2 regions of the Prevotella sp. P6B4 genome follow, and region 2 is predicted to be linked to the other one. Evidence: riboswitches for the same ligand, from Rfam matches in the RefSeq annotation. Region 2 holds a riboswitch; the other holds the start of a gene.

Region 1 (11,095 bases), on a different contig from region 2:
GTGCAAAGTAACACTTACTCCCAGTGTTACCTCTGCCCACAATGGCCATTCCGCCGTCGTTGCATACACAAGCGCTATTGAATAAACCATTATTGAGTTTCGATGAATATTCGTACATTACTGAGCCTGATTCAGGATTCAGTCTGCACACCTTGTTGTATGTCCACGCAGCTATTTCTCCATCTTCCGATACATGGGCATTAATATATGGTATATTGCTTCGCCACTTTACATGTCCATCGGCATCTATTCGGCTTATGCGATAATCAAGATCATCCCACTCGCTTTGTTTGTGAGTCTGTATAAGGAAGTCGCCTCCTGGCATCTGATGAACAAATCCCAGCTCTTCCTCGCCGTCGTAGTAATTCAGGTCGAATGCATCTACCAACGTGGCATACGGCTTCGTTGTAGTGAATGTCATGTCTTTTGTTAGTACTTTCTCGCCATCCAGAGCCGTGATATACAAATGGTATTCTGTATTAGGCGTCAGAGCACGCAATACTACCACATCGTCGTCCTCAGTAGGCTTCTTCTGCGTTATGAGCGCACCGTCCAAATATACATAATGCATCACGGGCTTATAGAGTTTTATCTCAGCTCGATTCCTATAGATGCTCACATTAGCAGGAAGCTCACCATTGACATACGATGGCTCTTGCTGACCGTAGGTAGCCTCTTCCAGAATCGTTTCTGTACTACAACTGGTCGTCATCGCCAGTGCTACTACTAATAGTGCTGTTGTTATGATCGATTTCATGTTCATTTCATTTCAAAGGTTATAAACTTCATATTTGTAGCGTTAGGCGTGTCGGCATATTTCAATACCGGCCCCAGCACGAGCTTTCCGTTATGGAACGTACCGGCCAATATATTCGGACTTAATATCGCTGTTTCATAAAGTCCTAACAGCTCCCATTTGCCGGTATTGAAGTCGTAGTTGTAAATGGCCGAATTCTCGTTGTTACCAGCATAGATGAGCTTGCCGTTATATTCCAGAAGGCATTGTGCCTGATTGATTGTTTCGTAAACCGATGTCAACTGCGTCTCTTTGGTCCATGTGTCTCTGCTTGAATCATACACCCACAGGTTTCCCTCGGCCGTCATCACGTAGCCGTTAGTATCACCATTGCCCGTTTGTATTACAACCTGTTTAGTAGGCTTGTCGGCCACCTTCGTCCATTGTCCTGTTGACACGTCGTACTTCCAGGTCTCCATACAACGCTGGTTTATGTTGCGCGAGTCACTCGTGTTATATCTCTGGTCGAGATAGTTTCCGCCACATAAATACACATTTCCACCGGCAGCGAACATCTTCATCTGGCTCACACCTTTCTCTGTAGGCACATCCGAGAGTTTCTTCCAGCTGTCGGTCAGCGAATCATACTCGTACAACTTGTTCTCTAACAGATACTTATCTTCGTAGAGCCATGTATATTCCTCAGTAATGCCATACGCCTTCGAGCCTACTGCCACCATTTCCTTAATATTTTCGGGCACCTCCTTGTATTTGGTCCATGTCTGGGTGTTCAGGTCGTACGATACAAGCAAACAGGGGTCAGCCCATGTGTAATAATACATCTTGTCGGCTATTCTAAAAGCAGCTTTGGCATTATAAGGCTGGTCGTTAAATTCGGTAAACGAAATGGTTTCCTCTTCCTCCGCCTTCAATGGCAGAATGCGGATTTTCTTGGGTAGGGGCAGTTCTATGTCGCCCCAGTGCAGTGCCACATCGTATATGCCGGGTTCCATATCGTCGTCCAAATTTACCTCAAATGGCGCATCGGCTTCCGGGTTCCAATATGAGTCATAATACCATGCCTGCTTGTTAATAGAGTAGAGTCGGTTGCCCACTCTAACCTCTACAGGCATACCTGTTACAGCTGCCCTCACAACGATGCCAAAACGCCTTCTTGCCGAGAAGTGTAGCGCCACTTCGTCGGTTTCGAATTTCGCAGGGGTGCATCTTCCTTCGTAGGTCACTTCGTCCAGATAGCGAGGCTGCCCCCAAATGCGCAGATAACTCTCGGCAGTCATCTTGCCCATACTCACCATTATCGGGTTCGACTTAAACGCGTTCTTAGTCGTCTTCAGTACGGCGCTCACCAGATATTCGGTTCCTGTAGCAGGTACGGAAAATGCTTTCTGAATCTTCTGCACACGTTCGCCTGTCAGATCCACGTTGATGGTCGACTGTGCCTGTTGCAGATTCTTCGCATCATATACCAGCATCTGTAGACTATGATTGCGGAACGACTCACCTTTGTCTACAGTCATGTAGGCTGTTAACGAATTATCTGAGGTTATCACACATGAATCCATTGTTACACTTGGAAGCGAATATTGATCCGCCTCTCTAACCTCCTCTTTAGTGCACGCCATCAACGATATGATGATAGCAAATAGAGATACTATTTTCTTCATAATTATGTTACCTCCATTAAATGGTTGTTTATGCATTGCTTATTTATTCGATTGCAAAGATACAGACTAATTTTTATTCCGCCAAATTATTATGCAGAAAAATTCTACTTCATTTATTTTGGCTAACTGCATAGGGCAGATTCTTTTGGAATCGGCCTTTTCCCTTGAAATAAAGTTAAAATAGTCATATTTTGCACAGAAAACAAAGAAAATATTTGTTTTGTGTACGAAATATAACTATTTTTGCACCATGCAAACACTAATTGTATTGAGATGACACCATTTGAGAACATAGGCAATATCCCCTTTGACGTTAATGTGCTAAGTGCGGTTTTTCCGGACCATAAGCATATTAACGAGAAGGCGCGTGCGCTCGAAAAGAGTGGTCAGCTTATTCGTTTAAAGAAGGGAATGTATGTGGCCAGCAAGATGGAAACCGGTAAGGAACTGTCGAAGGAACTGATAGCCAATCATATTTACGGTCCATCGTATGTGGGATGTGAATATGCCTTGCGCTATTATGGGTTGATACCAGAACGTGTGTACCAGGTAACATCAATCACCACCAAACATTCCAGAGATTTTGAGAATGCTGTTGGTCGTTTTAGTTATCAGAATTGCTCGCCAGAATACTTCGCAGTTGGCATAAGAATAGAACAGGCCGATGGTGTCAGCTTCTTGATAGCAACACCCGAGAAGGCACTTTGCGATGTGATTAACTTTAGCAAGTGTCTGAATCTACGCTTCATGAAGGATATAGAGATATATCTTGAGGAAGACATCCGTTTTGATACTGACGCACTTGAGAATTTCGATATCGAAATTCTTGAACGATGTGCATTAGCAAGCCGCAAGCAATCAAGTATAAACACGTTAATTAAGTATATCAAGCATGTCAGACATCTTTGAGCAAATGATAGAGCAGCACGCTATCTGGAGCGATGCCGGTCTATGGTCAGGTGAATCTGTCTGGCATGATGCCAGAGAATAAAAAAAACGAAACATTCATGAGTTTCGTTTTTTTTGTTTATCTTTGCACCGATTACGCGATGAAGATAGAAGATTTAGAGAAGGTATATGCCAAGTTGCCGCAGGTGTCGGCGCTGGCTCATGAGATAGGAACGTCCGCCTCCAAGCGGATTTTCCTCGAGGGTTTGTTGGCCTCCAGTGCGCCGATGTTGTTCGGCAGTCTGGCTGCCAAGTGTTCATCGCCCATCCTTTTCATCCTGCAGGATGCCGAGGAGGCGGGCTATTTCTACCACGACCTGACACAGTTGCTGGGGCAGCGCCGCGTGCTGTTCTTCCCGAGCAGCTACAGGCGCGCCATCAAGTACGGTCAGCTGGATGCTGCCTCGCAGATACTCCGCACCGAGGTGATGACGCAACTGTCGACAGACAACTGTCAGCTTTACATTGTTACCTATCCCGAGGCGCTCGCCGAGATGGTAGTGCCCAAGCAGACGCTGAACGCCCGCACACTCACCATTGAGCGTGGGCAGCAGGTGGCTGTGGGCGATATCGTGAAGCAGCTGCGCGAGCTGGGATTCAGCGAGGTGGACTACGTGTATGAGCCCGGACAGTTTGCCCTGCGTGGCTCTATCCTCGACGTGTATAGCTACAGCTGCGAGTATCCCTACCGTGTGGATTTCTTTGGCGACGATGTGGATTCAGTACGTACCTTCCAGGTGGAGGACCAGCTCTCGCTCGATGCCCGCGATAGGGTAGAGATAGTGCCGGAACTCGAGGCCAGCGATACTGCCCAGGAGCCGTTCCTCTCGCTGTTGCCTGCCGATACCATCATCGCCACGAAGGACTATCTGTATGTGCGCGATGCCATCGATGCCGCCTTCCAGGAAGGTATGCCACTGGTCACTGGTCCGCAGTTCATGCATCAGGCAGAGGGCTTCCGCAGAATAGAGTTCGGGCATCGTGCCTCGGTATCCGATTGCAGCATCATCCGATTCAATATCACCATCCAGCCCCTGTTCCACAAGAACTTCGAGTTGCTGTTCCAGGCGTTTGATAACTATATAGACCAGGGCTACCAGCTGTATATCCTCGCCGACAGTCCGAAGCAGAACGAACGACTGAAGGATATCTTTGCCCAGCGTGCCGCTACCGAGGGCGAACAGGCCGATATCCGTTTCACGCCCGTGGATAAGACCCTGCACGAGGGCTTTATCGACGACGACCTGAAGGTGTGTTTCTTTACCGACCACCAGATATTCGACCGTTTCCATAAATACAACCTGAAGAGCGACAAGGCCCGTAGCGGTAAGATGGCGCTGACGCTGAAGGAGATACAGCAGTTTGAGATTGGCGACTACGTGGTGCATGTGGACCATGGCGTGGGCAAGTTCGGCGGTCTGGTGCGCATGCCGCAGGGTGATGGCTATCAGGAGATGATCAAGCTCACCTATCAGCATGGCGACGCCATCTACGTATCGATCCACTCGCTCTACAAGGTGGCTAAATACAAGTCGCAGGACGGTGGCGAGGCACCACGACTCTCTACCTTAGGCACTGGTCAGTGGGAGCGTCTGAAGGAGCGCACCAAGGCGCATATCAAGGAGATAGCGCGCGACCTGATCAAACTCTACGCCAAGCGTCGCCGCGAGAAAGGGTTCGCCTTCAGTCATGATTCATATCTGCAGCACGAGCTCGAGGCCTCGTTCCTCTATGAGGACACCCCCGACCAGCTGAAGGCCACGCAGGATGTGAAGGCCGACATGGAGAAAGCACGCCCCATGGACCGACTGGTGTGTGGCGATGTGGGCTTCGGTAAGACCGAGGTGGCTGTGCGTGCTGCCTTCAAGGCTGCTGTGGATGGTAAGCAGGTGGCGGTGCTGGTGCCCACCACGGTGCTGGCCTATCAGCACTTCCGTACCTTCAGTAAGCGACTGAAGGATATGCCTGTGACGGTCGACTACCTCACGCGTGCGCGTACCACTAAGGATACTACCCGCATCCAGAAGGATCTGGCCGAGGGTAAGATAGATATCATCATCGGTACCCACCGACTCATCAGCAAGAGTGTGAAGTTCAAGGACCTGGGACTGCTCATCATCGACGAGGAGCAGAAGTTCGGTGTATCGACCAAGGAGAAGCTGCGCCAGATGAAGACATCGGTCGACACGCTCACCATGAGTGCCACGCCTATCCCCCGCACCCTGCAGTTCTCGCTGGTAGGTGCGCGCGACCTGAGCGTGATCCAGACGCCACCGCCTAACCGCTATCCCATACAGACCGAGATACACACATTCTCGCCAGAGATCATCGCCGAGGCGGTGAACTACGAGATGAGCAGGAACGGACAGGTGTACTTTGTGAACAACCGTATAGCCGACCTGCCACATATCGCCGAGATTATCCAGAAGTACGTGCCCGATGCCCGTATCTGTATCGGTCACGGACAGATGAAGCCCGAGGAACTCGAGAAGATCATCCTCGACTTCTCGAACTACGATTTCGACATACTGCTATCGACCACCATCGTCGAGAACGGTATCGACATACCTAATGCCAACACCATCATCATCAACGGTGCCCATAACTTCGGACTCTCCGACCTGCACCAGATGCGTGGTCGTGTGGGACGTGGCAACCGCAAGGCCTTCTGCTACCTGTTGGCACCGCCGCTCTCGGCACTCAATCCTGAGAGCCGCCGAAGACTGGAGGCCCTCGAGAATTTCTCCGACCTCGGCTCGGGCATCAATATCGCCATGCAGGACCTCGACATCCGTGGTGCCGGCAACCTGTTGGGATCGGAGCAGAGCGGCTTTATTGCCGACCTGGGCTACGAGACCTATCAGAAGATACTAAACCAGGCGATGGCAGAGCTGAAGAACGAGGAACCCGAGTTTGCAGCTGTAGAAAAGGCCGATGCCAAAAACGATCAACAGTCAGCGCTTCATGCTCAAATAGCCTGGGTGGACGACTGTGCGCTGGATTCGGATATCGAGATGTACTATCCCGACCAGTATGTGCCCAGCGACTCCGAACGTATGCTGCTGTATCGCGAGCTCGACAATCTGGCCAACAGCACCCAGCTCGAACTGCAGCTCGATGCCTATCGCAAGCGCCTGATCGACCGTTTCGGACCTATCCCTGCCGTCAGCGAAGAGCTCATCACCGTGGTGCCTCTGCGTGTGGCTGGCAAGCAGTTGGGTATCGAAAAGATCATGCTCAAACAGCAGAAGATGTACTTCTACTTTGTGAGTCGCGACGATAGTCCTTACTTCCAGAGCGAAGCCTTCGGGCGCATTCTGCAGTACGTATCGCGCTATCCCCGCAGGTGCAACTTCCGCGAGGGTAAAGGCAAGCACTCTGTTGTGATTTCTGAGATACCTACCGTAGCGGCTGCTCTGTCAGTTTGTCAGGAAATTCTGTCAATCTGACGCATATTTTCTCGCTGGTATCTGTTTTGCATCCTTGGTTGGTGAACGCCACGAGGCGCTCATCAACATGGTTTAACAATTTAAAAAAATAGAATTAGGAGGTAAAGATTATGATGCCAGTAATGAGAAGTAACAGTTGGATTCCAAGCGTGTTTGGTGATTTGTTTGACACGGATTTTATGCCGCGCGCCAATTGCACCGCACCAGCCATCAATGTGAAAGAAAGCGAGAAGGCCTACACCGTAGAGCTGGCCGCACCGGGCATGAAGAAGGAGGATTTTAATGTGCACATCAACGATGAGGGTAACCTGATCATCAAGATGGAGAAGAAACACGAGCACAAGGAGGAGGATAAGAACAGCCGCTACCTGCGTCGCGAGTTCTCTTACTCTAAGTATGAGCAGACCCTGATCCTGCCTGATGATGTGAAGAAGGAGGACATCAAGGCACGTGTGGAGGATGGTGTGCTCACCGTAGAGTTGCCGAAGATGGTCGAGGAGAAGGTTAAGCTCTCACGTCAGATAGACATCGCCTAACGTATAAGGAGAAGCAGTTAACGATTGTTAACTGCTTCTTTTTTTCGTCTTATTTGCTTATCTTTGCAATCAGAAACCTAAAATATAGCTATATGGATTGGTATTGGATTATAAACATTGTCATTATTGTAGTATTGTTGGTAAGTCTGTTTCTGGGGCATCACTACTATCGGAAACGTTTGAATAAGGAGATAAGTCGTGCTCAGCGTAGTGAGCGTATCAAGACGGTGTTTCTGGCCAATGTCAGTCATGCGCTCCGTTCGCCGCTTAATACCATTATCAAGACCAGCGACGAGCTTTCTACTCAGAGTGTAGATGATATGGATGCCGTCAGAGTCATCAATCAGGCTAAGCATATCAACAAGAATGGTCATCAGCTGCTTTATTTTATCTCGCAGTTGCTCGAGCTCTCTAATTTCGAGAGTAGTATGGGTACCTTTACGATGATTGAAGTGAATCTGGCCGAGCTTATGGCGTCGTATCGTCGTGAGGCGTTGCGCGATGTCAATTCCGAGGTGTCGATTGTGGTGCGCAGTCCGCTTTCGCCCCATTGCAAGGCTACGCTCGATACCAATCTGATGTATCAGCTCATGATGCACCTGCTGCATAACGCCACGCAGCATACCAAGGAGGGGCTCATCACGCTGAATTATGAATATGAGCGCCGCGGTTTGAAGATAACCGTCACTGATACTGGCGACGGTATGCCGCAGAAGCTGCAGAACAATCTCTCGTCGATGTTCCAGATGGGCGACTCGCTGAATCTCTTCAATCAGAGTTCCGGTCTTGGGCTCAGTATCTGTAAGGCTATTGTCGATAGTCTGAATGGTCAGATCACTCTGAACTCCGAGCCTGCCAAGGGCACCACGGTCACAGTGTGGCTACCGTGTGCCATGCGCCACATGAAGAAAGGATTATAAAAAAATATCTGCCGAAATGTTTGGACGTTTCGGCAGATTTGTTTATCTTTGCAGCCGATTTAAACACGGGGTGCCTGCTGTTTGGCAGTGCTGAGATGATACCCATATAACCTGATGCAGGTAATGCTGCCGAAGGGATAGTTTGATGAGGTCTTCTTATAAAAGCTCCACTAATAGTGTATTATTAACAATGGAAAGATTGTGGATTAACGGAAAGGAATTCTCCTCCCGTATCATTATGGGTACAGGAAAATTCGGTTCGAACAACCTGATGCAGAAGGCCATAGAGGCATCGGGTACTGAGATGGTGACTATGGCCATGAAGCGTATCGACGACGATGAGCGTAGCGACGACATGCTGCCCTTCATCGAGCATCCCAGCATTCAGATTCTGCCTAACACATCGGGCTGTCGCAATGCCGAAGAGGCGGTGTTTGCCTGTCAGATGGCTGAGGAGGCGTTTGGTACCAAATGGGTGAAGCTGGAGATTCATCCCGACCCACGCTACCTGTTGCCCGACCCTGTGGAGACACTGAAGGCTACCGAGCAACTGGTGAAGATGGGATTCACGGTGCTGCCTTACTGTCAGGCCGATCCCGTGTTGTGTCGCAGGTTGCAGGAGGCTGGTGCCGCTACGGTCATGCCCTTGGGCTCGCCCATCGGCAGTAACCAGGGACTGCGTACCATCGATTTCCTGCACATCATCATCGACGAGGCTCAGGTGCCCGTAGTGGTGGATGCCGGTATCGGTGCTCCCAGCGATGCCGCCAAGGCCATGGAGATAGGTGCCGATGCCGTGATGGTGAATACCGCCATTGCCGTAGCTGTCGATCCCGTGCGGATGGCACACGCCTTCCGACTGGCTGTTGAGGCTGGACGCGAGGCTTTCGAAGCAGGTGTAGCCACACCGACAGCGCGCATGGAGGCTTCGGCCACATCGCCACTCACATCATTCTTAGCGGAGGACTGAACGATGGAAGTAACAATCAATCACCAACCTGCCACACTGAACGATGGTACCACACTGGCCCAGTTGGCCGAGGCGCGTAACATCGGCACCAAAGGAGTGGCGATAGCCGTGAACGGCGCCATCGTTCACGCTGCTGACTGGGAGAAGACCACCATCAGCCCGCAAGACGACATTATTATCATTAAAGCTTTTTGTGGAGGATAACGCATCATGTTTATAGACGAAATCAGAAAGATAGGCTGGGACGCTACTACGGAGCGCATCATGAGCAAGACCGATGCCGATGTGGTACGTGCCCTGAACAAATCGCATTGCGATGTCGACGACCTGATGGCCATGATATCGCCTGCCGGCGCCAAATATCTGGAGCCCATGGCAGCGCTGAGCAGGAAGTACACCCGGGAGCGTTTCGGTAATACGGTCAACATGTTCATACCCGTGTATATCACCAATGCCTGCACCAACTCGTGTGTGTACTGTGGCTTCCATGTTGAGAACAAGATGAAGCGCATTGTGCTGACCGAGGATGAGATCAAGCGCGAGTACCAGGCCATCAAAGCCTTGGGACCGTTTGATAATCTGCTGATACTGACAGGTGAGAATCCGGTACTGGCTAATGTGGACTATATCGCCCGCGCCCTCGACCTGGCCAAACCCTATTTCAACAACCTGCAGATCGAGGTGATGCCCCTCAAGATGGAGGACTACGCCCTGTTGCGACAGCACGGACTCAATGGCGTGATCTGTTTCCAGGAGACCTATAACGAGGCCCGCTACAAGGTGTACCATCCCCGTGGCATGAAGTCGAACTACGAGTGGCGACTCAATGGCTACGACCGTATGGGACAGGCCGGCGTGCAGCGCATCGGCATGGGCGCCCTCATCGGTCTGGAGGACTGGCGCACGGAGATAGCCATGCTGGGCTATCATCTGCGCTATTTAGAGAAGACCTACTGGCAGACACACTATAGTGTGAACTTCCCCCGTATGCGTCCGTCGGAGAATGGCGGTTTCCAGCCCAACGTGGTGATGAGCGACCGCGAGTTGGCACAGGTCACCTTTGCCATGCGTATCTTCGATCACGATGTCGATATCTCTTACTCTACCCGTGAAACCAGCGACATGCGTAACCACATGGCCACGCTGGGTGTCACCACCATGAGTGCCGAGAGTCATACCGACCCAGGCGGCTATGCCTGCTATCCCAACGCCCTGGAGCAGTTCCATGTGGCCGACAGCCGTACCACCCCCGAGGTGGTGGCCGACCTTAAGCGCATGGGCGTGCAGCCCGTGTGGAAGAGTTGGGATCGCAGTTTCGATATTCCAACCATGAACCCTTGTGTGGCTGTATGAGACAACTGACAACCGTACTCACCATTGCTGGTAGCGACTGCTCTGGCGGCGCAGGCCTGCAGGCCGATATCCGTACCATCGGACAACTGGGTGGCCATGCCGCCTCGGTGGTCACGGCGCTCACCGTTCAGAACAGCATGGGGGTACTACACAGTGAATCCGTGTCAGCCACGCTGGTGCGTCAGCAGCTGCGTGCCGTGTTGAACGACCTGCAGCCACTGGCCATCAAAACGGGCATGCTGCCCACGCGCGAGGTGGTAGAGGTGGTGGCTCAGGAGCTCACCGCCTACCGCCAATCGCATCCCGATGTGTGCATCGTGCTCGACCCCGTGATGGTGTCCACCTCGGGCATGCCCCTCATGGATGCCGATGCCATTGGCACATTTGTAAAGCGTCTTTATCCGTTGGCTACCCTGATCACACCGAATCTGCCCGAGGCGAAAGTGCTGGCTGGCTATGGCTTGGGGCCTGGTAAGGATCAGCATGCCTGGCTGCTGA
Region 2 (11,095 bases):
GCTGGTAGCGTAGAAGGGTATGGTTACTGCACGAACTCCCCATGCACCAAAGTCGCAGAACAGATACTGTACAGAGTTTTGAGAGAAAACTCCCAGATTTTCCTGTACCTTTACACCCAGGTTGAGTAAGGCATTAGACACTTTTTTGACCATATCCGAGAACTGATTCCACGAATATGATTTCCATACTGACCCGCCGAAATCCTTGTAGATTAAAACCTCACGGTCGCCATACTTCTTGGCCTGGTCATGAATTAATCGCGATAAATGACTGTTCGTCTGCATAAGCATTTGAATTTGTAATTCGCTGCAAAAGTACGAAAAACGTGGCAGATAGCCAAATTATATGGCAAAAAACCGCTCAAATAGAGCGATTATCTATCATATTTTTCCATTTTTTGTAGCCAAAAATGGCAATTATAACGTATAAAGCGTATAGTCCGGCCTTGAAAGGAATGTCTTTGTAGAAATATAGAAAGCATGTTACAATGTCGACTATAATCCAAATGAACCACTGTTCCAAGTATTTATGTGCTAAGGCCCAGATACCTACGATGCTGAGGGCGGTAGTGAAACTGTCGGCCAGTGGAACGTTGCTATTGGTGTATGATACCAGTAGCCAGTAAATGGTGCCCCAGATGGCAAGAATAAGGGCCAGCCAGGGGATGATAAGCTTGCGAGGAAAATGGGTGATAGGGAGCGCTTTCTTCTCAGCCGAACCGTGTACCCATTTCAAGTATCCATACACGGTCATTGAAAGATAATAGAACTCCATGCCGCAATCGGCATAGAGTCCTTTCTGGTAGTATAGCACAATGCCTAAGGCCTGCATCAGAAATCCTACTAACCAAAGCCAGACACTGGCACGATACTCGAACAGGATATAGAGCAGTCCGAGTATCGTGGTTGTGATGTCGAGCCAGTGTGCTGATATAAATTCTGCCATTAGAATCGGAGTGTTACGTTACCCATCATTGTAAAGCCTGCCATAGGAATGAATCCAATCTGATAGTAGCGGTTCTCGTTGGGGTGACCGTATTCTTCAACGATGCTTGAATATACCCAACCATTGGCGGCATAACGGCGATTGAAGATATTGTTGAAGTTCAGGCCGAAGATGCACTCCTTGATGGCCTTGTTGGGCTTCCAGGTGTAGCTGATGTTAGCGTCAGAGGCAGAATAGCAAGGCAGCGAACGATCGGCATTCTCTGTGTTATCCAGATACTGACTACTGACGAAGTTGGTGTGCCATACAGCCTGGAAACCATTCCAATGCAGGTTTACAAAACCATTCAGGATGGTTGAGGGTGAGAAGGCGAGTGTAGAGTTGTCGTAGTGGATAGTGCGGAAGTCGTCTTCCCAGTTTACGCTGGCCACCTCATCGAAATCTTTAATCTTATTCTTGCTGAGTGCGGCATTACCCTCAATAGTGAGCCATGAGAAAGGATCAACAGCGGCCTGGATTTCGATACCCATGCGGTATGAATCCTTAATGTTTGTGGTCACCTTTTCGCCTATTTCTGTCTCCTGACCTGTCTGGACAAACTGGTTGTTGTAATCCATATAGTATCCGTTGATACCAAAGCGGAAAATGTCGCTATTGAAGGTGTAGCCCAACTCGTAGTCTAAAAGTCTCTCAGCCTTGGGGTAAGGGTAATTGAAGTTGTCTGTAAAGTTATTACGCTCAGGCTCGCGATGACTCAAGGCAACAGAACCATATACGCGATGATTGTTAAGATTCCATGAGAAACCAGCCTTTGGGTTCAGGAAATGGTAGCTCTCGTCGATGTTCAGCATCTGATTGTAGTATCCGCTGTTTTCTGCGTAGAACTTATCGTTCTTACCATTAGTTTCATACTGAACATAGCGATACTGCAGGTCGCCGAAGATATCCCACTGTTCGTTGATGTGGTAAGCTGCCTTTACAAAGGTGCTACCATCAAGCTTGGTGGCATCAGAATCGTAGTATTTGTAGTCGCCATTAGACATGTACTTCTTTCGTACATCATCGTTGGCAATATAGGTAACATAACCAAAGTGATTGCCGTCGAACTCCTGAAGCGACATGCCGCCGATAACATCCCATGCATCGTTCTTGTAGTTGGCATTCCAGATAAAGCCGTAGGTGTTCTGTGACAGACCTTTTTTGCGTACAAAGTTACTCTTCTTAACACCATCGTAGGTCATGCCAAACTTCTTCAGCTTATAGTTATAGCGGAATTCGTTGTAATAGCCGTAGCCGTGGGTGTAGTGCAGCGAACCTGTAATGCTCCAGTTGTCGTTGATGTCGTAAACGGCAGAAAGAATGTTGTGATTCTGCCAGAAGTTATCTGTGGTTTTGTCCCAAAAACTGCCATTGTTCATCTGATAGCGGGCTGTGGGATAGTTGCCGTTGGCATCTTTATCGTAGCTGGTCAGGTATTCATAGAGTGAGTTATACTTGCCAAGTCCTGCGTTCCACATGTCCTTATAAGTCTTGATACCAGAGTTGATACCATAGGTGCCATCCATTAGGCTCATATCGTTGTCACCTGCTGTTACGCCGTTCCAAGCCTGACCGGTTTTTTCAAAGTTTCCAATGTTCTTGTAACGAATCTGGAAGTTGCTTCCTATCCAAGTCAGTCCGCCATAGTAAGAACCGCTGCGGCCGCTGGTTCCGTGGATAAATCCATCAGTGTTTGTCTCGTGGTAAGCACCATCGAAAATCAGATGATTCCAAAGCAGACCTGTTGAGAACTTTCCACCTACATTAAAGGTGTTGAATGAACCATACGAAGCAGAAACCTCTCCCCCAGCCTTCTGGCTTGGAGTGGCTGATGCCAGAGCGATTGTTCCACCAAAAGCGCCATCGCCATTGGTTGATGTTCCAATGCCTCGCTGAATCTGAACAGAGCCCAATAGCGAGCCGTATGAGTTCATGTTGGCCCAGAAAACACACTGATCCTCAGGTGAATTCAAGGGAACGCCGTCCAGTGTTACGTTGATACGCGAATCGCCTGCACCGCGAATGCGCATATAAGTTGTACCTGTGCCCAGTCCGTTCTCGCTCCAGGCCAGTACACCTGGGGTCTGCGAAAAGAGGAAAGGCAGCTCCTTACCAGTCTTTGAGAATGCATTGAGTTCCTGTTTCTTGATGTTTGCTACAGCAAATGGTGCATTTTTCTGTGTCCTGACACCTTTTACTACAATTTCGTTCAGCGCTTCTACCTGTGTAGAATCGTAGAGGGCTGCTTTGCGCTGAGCATTTACGCTAACTGCACACACTAATGCAGCAATTCCTAAAAAAAATCTTTTCATACTGTAAAAGTATCACTAAATTAATAATGTTAAGGGGAAAATGTTTGTTGATATGGCCTACTATCCATCCCTACGCTGGCATAATCCAGATCAGGTTAGAGGGTGTCATCTCAGCCCACACAAGTGGGCACCCCTTGATAATTGGCTGCAAAGGTAATGATTTTTTTCTAGAATAGCCATACTTTTATGGTGGAAATTTGTTTTTGGGCTGTCTGCGACGAATAGTTTGAGGAAAGAAAACTGCCAGTTCCCTACCTGGAAACTGGCAGTTTCTGCCTTTGGAACCAATAGTTCCCCTGCTGGGAACCTAACGAAGTCCCATTCTTGCCTCTACGACATTAACTACATAGTCGCCCAGCTTCTCACACTCGTTAATCAGGTCCATATAAATGGTACCTACGGCGTAAGTGTACTCACGGTTGTTAACATCGTTGATGTTCTGTGACTTCAGCTGGTCGCGGAAGTTATTGATTTCGTGCTCGATATTGAATGTACGGTTCACATCGAATGACTCCTTACGGCCCATCATCAATCGGTTCATCTGCGAGAGCGACTGATCGGTGAGTTCCATCATCTGATGGATGTGGTCGTACTGCTTCTCGTTGAAGTGATCCTGCTTGCCATTGTACTTTCTGGAAATGGTGCGAGCCATATTGAAGCAGGCGTCGCCGATACTCTCTAACTCGCTGATTTCTCGTAACATAGCACGTATTTTAGCCTTTGAGTCGTCTGACAGGTGAGCATCACTCACGGAGTTCAGATAGTTGGCAATCTCAATCTCCATGTTATCGCTGATGCCTTCGTATTTCTCAATGCGGGTGTAGAGCTTGTTAAACTCAGAGTCGCGATTATCCTTCTTATTGCTTGAGCTTGACGAGAGCGTGAGCAGTTCGCGAACCATATTGAACATACGCTGCATACGATCGGAGAACGACTGGATTTCTTTCTGTGCCTCGAGTACCGAAAGCTCAGGGGTCTTCATGAAGCCGGCTGTAATAAAGTGCAAGCGGAAGTCTTCTTCCTCGTCAACCTTCTTTGGCTTGATAACCCAGCATACAAAGCGCTCAATCTGTGGGATAAACCAAATAAGAATAAAGGTGTTGGCCACATTAAAGCAGGTGTGGAAAGCTGCCAGCACAAAGCTCAGCTTAGCGGCATTGGCCAGGAATACGCTTGTAGCAACGGCATCTTTAGTCATGTTTACATCGTAGCCCACCATGCCGCAAACGGCATCGATGAACGGACGGAACACAAACAGAATCCAAACCACACCGAATACGTTGAAGAACATATGGGCGAGGGCGGCTCTACGGGCCTGAGTGTTGGCCGATAGGGCAGCGAGGTTTGAAGTAATGGTGGTTCCGATATTCTCACCCATAACCAATGCAATACCCTGATAGATAGGTAGAGCGCCGCTCGAACAGAGTATCATGGTGATAGCCATGACGGCTGCTGATGACTGCACGCAGAAGGTGAGCACACCGCCTAAGAACAGGAATATGAGGGTGGTGAAGAACGAGTCGGGGTCGAACGATGCAAAGAAGTCGAGTAGGGCCTGGTTCTCACCCAAGTGCATCTCTGTACCCGTCATTCTCAGAGTACCCAGTCCCATCAGCAGGAACGATAGTCCGAACAGGAAATCGCCAATATAGCGGTATCTCTTCAGATAGATAAGTATGATGCCCAGGAAGAATGCCGGATAAACGGCGCTGGTAATGTCGAACGACATACCTGCCGACATAATCCAAGCGGTGAGGGTGGTTCCGATGTTAGCGCCCATGATAACTGAGATGGCCTGAGCCAAGGTCAGCAGACCGGCATTAACAAACGAAACAGTCATCACAGTGGTGGCTGTTGATGACTGTACTGAGGCTGTAACAAGCATACCAGTAAGCATGCCAGTAAAGCGATTGGTTGTCATCGCTCCTAACACATGGCGTAACTGTGGTCCCGCCATCTTCTGCAATGCTTCACTCATCGACTTCATACCGAACATCAACAGCGCAAGCGAACCCAGAAGTTTAAAAATAATCCAGATTGACATAAAAAACGTATCTATATTTAGTAAACCGGGGACAAAGTTAAAAAAAAACTCTGAAATGTCGGTTAAAAATTCAGAAAAATGTTATCTTTGCAGGGTATTTTTACTTGAACAATAAATATTGCTTATGGAAAAAGAGGTAAAAGTCTACGTACTAAATAACAACAAAACGGTAGAAGTTCCAGTAGGCTCTACTGTTGAAGAGGTTTACGAATTGTCTGGTTTGCAGATAGAGCACGGACCCATTTCTGTTCATGTGAACAATAAGGTGGAGGGTATGCACTACCGCATATATAAGCAGAAGCAGGTAGAGTTTCTGGATATTACTTCTTCGAGTGGCTCACGCGCTTATACCCGTAGTTTGTTCTTTGTGCTCTGCAAGGCTGCTCACGAGCTTTTTAAGCCTTGTAAGGTTTCTATCGATATCCCTGTCAGCAACGGCTATTACGTGAATCTGAACATAGGTCGCCCTGTTACGCTCGATGATGCTGGTGCCATCCGTCGTCGTATGCAGGAGATTATCGATGCGGCAATGCCTATCCATCGTTACGAAACAACCACCCAGGAGGCCATAGAGCTTTTCGATAGTCTGCATAACCGCTCGAAGGTGAAGTTGCTGAAGAGTACTGGAAGATTGTTTACAACCTATTATGACATAGATGGTTACGTGGATTACTACTATGGCTCTCTGCTTACGAATACCAAACAAATTTACCTGTTTGGCGTGGAGAAATACTTCGATGGGTTGCTTTTAAGACTGCCTTCACGCGAGCATCCTAACGAGTTGGGTGAGATGACGCATCAGGACAAGATGTTTGGTATCTTCAAGGAGCATCATCAGTGGCAGGATATTCTGGGTCTGCGCACGATTGGCGATCTGAACGAGACCATTATGAACGGCCATTCGTCGGAGCTAATCCAGATTAGCGAAGCATTGCAGGAGAAGAAGATTGCTAAGATTGCTGATGAAATAGCTCAGCGTAAGGGTATCAAACTGGTGTTGATTGCCGGCCCTTCATCGTCAGGTAAGACTACTACCTGCAAGCGTCTCAGCGTTCAGCTGGCTGTGAATGGTATCCATCCTGTAGGCATCTCGCTGGATGATTATTTCTTGGATCGCGAGAAAACACCAAGAGACGAGAAGGGTGATTACGATTTTGAACATCTGCATGCCTTGAATCTGCCTTTGCTGAATGAGCAACTTGCAGCTCTGTTCAGGGGTGAGGAGGTAGAACTGCCTCGCTATAATTTCCAGAAAGGCTGCAGCGAGTGGAGTGGAAAGAAACTACAGCTGAAGGGTAATGAGGTGCTGGTAGTAGAGGGAATTCACGCTTTGAATCCGGAGTTGACTTCGGAGATTCCAAACGAACAGATTTTCCGTGTTTATGCTTCGGCGCTGACTACGATCCTGCTCGATAACCATAACTATATTCCAACGACAGATAACCGCTTGTTGCGTAGAATTATTCGTGACTTCAAGTATCGTGGCGTGAATGCTCAGGAGACTATTCGTCGTTGGCCAAGCGTAAGGGCAGGGGAGAACAAGTGGATATTTCCATTCCAGGAGAATGCCGATGCCATGTTTAATACCGCTATGCTGTTCGAGTTGGCTGTTATTAAGAGTCAGGCGGAGCCGCTGTTAGAGCAGGTTCCAGAAAATTCGAAGGAATATGCAGAGGCTTATCGCCTGCTGAAATTCCTTCGATATATCCGTCCCATTCCTGAGACTCAGATTCCACCCACATCGCTGCTGCGCGAGTTCCTTGGCGGATCGTCGTTCAATTACTGATTAGTGGGCTTCGAGCCAGTTCTGGCCAAAGCCGGAATCGGCCACTAAAGGCACACTTAAGTTCAGGGCATTCTGCATCTCTTCGAGCACGATGCCCTCTACTTTTTCTTTCTCCTCTGGGTAGACAGAGAAGTTTAATTCGTCGTGTACCTGCAGAATCATCTTTGAGCGTATGCCTTCGGCCTTAAATCGATTGAAAATGCGAATCATGGCCACCTTAATAATATCAGCGGCTGTGCCCTGGATAGGAGCGTTGATGGCATTTCGCTCAGCAAATCCGCGAACGGTTGCGTTATGCGAGTTGATATCTGGCAGATAGCGGCGACGACCGAATAGGGTAGTGACGTAACCCCTCTCGCGAGCCACTTCTTTGGATTTTTCCATATAATCGTGCACCTGCGGGAAGGTTGCGAAGTAGCCGTCAATCAGCATTTTGGCCTCGTCGCGAGGGATATCCAAACGCTCTGCCAGACCAAATACGGTGATGCCGTAGATGATGCCGAAGTTGGCGCGTTTCGATTTGGTGCGCTCGTCGCGCGTCACCTCTTCGATGGGCTTCTTGTAGATGTTGGCAGCTGTTGCAGCGTGCAAATCCTTACCTTCGCTGAACACTTTTATCATCTCTGCATCCTGCGAAAGATGCGCCATCACTCGTAGCTCAATCTGACTATAGTCTGCTGAAAAGAACAGACATCCAGGCTCGGGTATAAACGCCTTGCGGATCTCCTTGCCATCCTCGCCTCGGATGGGGATATTTTGCAGGTTTGGGTCGCTGCTTGACAGGCGACCTGTGGCTGTGATGGTTTGGTTGAACGAGGTGTGGATATGGCCTGTCTTGGGGTTGATCAGCTTGGGAAGCGCATCGATATAGGTGCCGATTAGCTTCTTTAAACCTCTGTGTTCCAGTATGTCGGCAACGATCTCATGTTTGTTGCGCAGTTGCTGAAGCACCTCTTCAGAGGTGACATATTGTCCTGTCTTAGTTTTCTTCGCTTTCTCTACTATCTTGAGTTTATCGAAGAGTATCTCGCCAACCTGCTTGGGTGAGGCAATATTGAACTGCTCGCCTGCCAACTCGTAGATGCGTGCCTCTATTTCGTTCATGCGGTTGGTGAATTGTTTTGACGTTTCTGCAAGGGATGCCGTATCCAGGCAAACACCGTTCATCTCCATCTCTGCCAATACGGGCATCAGTGGCATTTCTATTTGATAGAACAGGTCTTCGCACTCTGCTTTTTTCAACTCTGGTTCGAGTTTGTTCTTCAGGCGGAGTGTGATGTCTGCATCTTCGGCAGCATACTCGTACACCTGTGAGGGTGGGAGAGCGCGCATCGATTTCTGATTCTTGCCTTTGGGGGCGATGAGCTCATCGATGTGGATGGTTTGATAGTTGAGATATATCTCGGCCATGTAGTCCATGTTATGATGCAACTCTGGTTGGATGAGGTAGTGGGCAATCATGGTGTCCCACATCTGACCGGCGAGATGGATGTCGTAGTTGCGAAGCACTTCCAGGTCGTACTTCAGATTTTGACCAATCTTTAGAATGTCGGGGTTCTCATAGACTGGTTTAAAGATATTAACAATTTGCAACGCTTCTTCACGATTAGCTGGAACGGGCACGTAAAAGGCCTCGAATTCCTTCACGGCGAAGCTCAAACCAACCAATTCTGCATCGATGGCGCTGGTTGAAGTGGTCTCCGTGTCTAGACTGAGAATTTTGTTTGTCAAGAAATAATCACAAAGTTTCTTCAAATCTTCCTGATTATCAACGAGTTTGTAATTGTGAGGCGTGGTTTTTACCGTCTCAAAACTTGTGTTTTCTGGTTCTTCTTGCCCGTTAGTCGCAAATTCGGCAAAGAGATCGAGCTGCTGATTTACGACTTTTTGCGGTTTTTGACTTTTTTTAAGAACTCTGTCGGCAAAGCTCTTCATCTCCAGTTCTGTGAGCAGTTTACCTAATTCGTCCTCGTTTGGTTCTACGAGTTTCAGATTTTCCATATCGAGCTCGATGGGCACATCAGTCTTGATGGTTGCCAGGAAGTAACTCATCTTGATGTCCTCCACATGTTCTTCCACTTTCTCGCGAAGCTTGCCTTTGATTTCTGACGAGCGGGCCAATAGCTGTTCAATACTTCCGAATTCATCGATCAGTTTGGCGGCTGTCTTTTCTCCCACGCCAGGGCAGCCTGGGAAGTTGTCGGCCGAGTCGCCCATCAAGGCCAGCAAGTCAATGACGGCCATGGGGGAGGGGATATTGTATTTCTCGCATACCTCCTTGGGGCCCAATGTTTCATAGCCACCTCCGTGTCGGGGACGATAGATGAAAACATTGTCGCGAACCAACTGTCCGTAGTCCTTATCGGGTGTGAGCATATAGGTTTCTACACCGATGGAACCTGCTTTTCCTGCTATGGTTCCGATGACGTCATCAGCCTCGAAGCCATCCACTTGCAGGATGGGAATGCGATATGCTTTCAGCAAATCTTTGATAATAGGAACGGCTTTGCGGATATCCTCGGGCGTTTCTTCACGCTGGGCTTTATAGGCAGGAAAGGCTTCGCTGCGGAACGTTGGTCCATGAGGGTCGAAGGCCACACCGATGTGGGTTGGCTTCTCTTTGGTGAGCACCTCGTTGAGAGTGTTCAGAAAGCCCATTATGGCGCTTGTGTTCAGGCCTTTCGAGTTGATTCTGGGATTTTTGATGAACGCATAATAGCTGCGATAAATGAGCGCATAAGCGTCTAAAAGGAACAATTTCTGCATAACTTTCTTAATTTTCGCCTCAAAAGTACCAAAATATTTTCGAATTTCAACATTATTTCTTATTTTTGTGCCAAAATTTTAGCTTATTATGGATTATTTGTCGACAATAAGGAAGCCCATCGATGCGGAAATGAACAACTTTGTGGAGCTGTTCAAGCAGTGTTTGTCGCAGGGCGATGGGATGTTGGAATCAGTACTTTCGCATATTCGTCAGCGAGGTGGAAAGCGTATGCGTCCCATGCTGATTCTGCTGACTGCCAAGAACTATGGTGGGGTAGAGGAGGTTACACAGAATGCAGCTCTCGGACTTGAGTTGCTACATACCGCCAGTTTGGTGCATGACGATGTGGTAGATGAGAGTTCTGAACGTCGTGGCCAGCCATCGGTGAATGCCTCTTATAATAATAAGGTGGCTGTTCTGGTGGGCGATTATATTCTTTCTACCGCTCTGCTTCGTGTAGCTCTGTCGAATAATCATGAAATCGTACAAGAGTTGGCGGAACTTGGTCGCACCTTAGCTGCTGGTGAAATCTTACAGCTCTCGAATATTTCTAATCAGGAAATTTCGGAAGATGTTTATTATCAGGTGATTGACAAGAAGACTGCCGTGCTTTTCGAGGCGTGCTGTAAGTTGGGTGCTATTTCTGTTGGTGCCTCGCGCGAGCAGATAGAAAAGGCTGCAAAATTCGGACATAACATAGGCATGATTTTCCAGATTCGTGATGATATTTTCGATTATTTTGATTCGAAGGAAATAGGTAAGCCTACTGGTAACGATATGCTAGAAGGTAAGCTGACGCTGCCTATCATTTATTCGCTTATGCATTATGATTCGCCTGCCATGATGACCCTCGCCAAGAAGGTAAAAGCTGGTACCATCAATGCTGATGAAATAGCCGTTTTGATTGAGTTTGCCAAGCAGAACGGGGGTATTGCTTATGCAGAAAAGAAGATGGCTGACTTTGCGAAGGAGGCACAGTTGTTTATCGATGAGTGTGTGACTGCTGAACTGAAAGAGGCCTTTACGGCTTATCTGGAATACGTGGCACAGCGAAATAGTTAGTCTGATTTCGCATCAGTACATATATAAAAGGACTCCAGTACTTGCATTGAAGTACTGGAGTCTTCTTGTTAAAGTACTGGAGTACAGTAGTTAAAGGACTACAGTCCTCTTACGGGAGGACTGAGCCTATCTCAGTTAG

The links. Region 2 has a riboswitch for thiamine pyrophosphate ahead of T491_RS0103720 (TonB-dependent receptor). Riboswitches for the same ligand answer to the same signal wherever they lie in the genome.
Region 1: it holds a riboswitch for thiamine pyrophosphate, as region 2 does, so the genes downstream of both, T491_RS0109065 (thiazole synthase) here and T491_RS0103720 (TonB-dependent receptor) in region 2, are expected to answer to the same signal.

The regions. Positions count from the first base shown of each region.
Region 1 covers NZ_JHVE01000012.1:8,622-19,716, forward strand. The annotation lists gene T491_RS0109035 (hypothetical protein) at 1-763, opposite strand, end outside; gene T491_RS0109040 (kelch repeat-containing protein) at 760-2,421, opposite strand; gene T491_RS0109045 (hypothetical protein) at 2,695-3,330, shown strand; gene mfd (transcription-repair coupling factor) at 3,471-6,818, shown strand; gene T491_RS0109055 (Hsp20/alpha crystallin family protein) at 6,929-7,354, shown strand; gene T491_RS0109060 (sensor histidine kinase KdpD) at 7,447-8,274, shown strand; TPP riboswitch at 8,331-8,430, shown strand; gene T491_RS0109065 (thiazole synthase) at 8,465-9,244, shown strand; gene thiS (sulfur carrier protein ThiS) at 9,248-9,448, shown strand; gene thiH (2-iminoacetate synthase ThiH) at 9,455-10,597, shown strand; gene T491_RS17410 (thiamine phosphate synthase) at 10,594-11,095, shown strand, end outside.
Region 2 covers NZ_JHVE01000004.1:81,507-92,601, forward strand. The annotation lists gene T491_RS0103710 (long-chain fatty acid--CoA ligase) at 1-285, opposite strand, end outside; gene pnuC (nicotinamide riboside transporter PnuC) at 362-946, opposite strand; gene T491_RS0103720 (TonB-dependent receptor) at 946-3,297, opposite strand; TPP riboswitch at 3,347-3,442, opposite strand; gene T491_RS0103730 (Na/Pi cotransporter family protein) at 3,605-5,341, opposite strand; gene T491_RS0103735 (nucleoside kinase) at 5,466-7,127, shown strand; gene polA (DNA polymerase I) at 7,128-9,893, opposite strand; gene T491_RS0103745 (polyprenyl synthetase family protein) at 9,982-10,956, shown strand; gene deoC (deoxyribose-phosphate aldolase) at 11,092-11,095, opposite strand, start outside.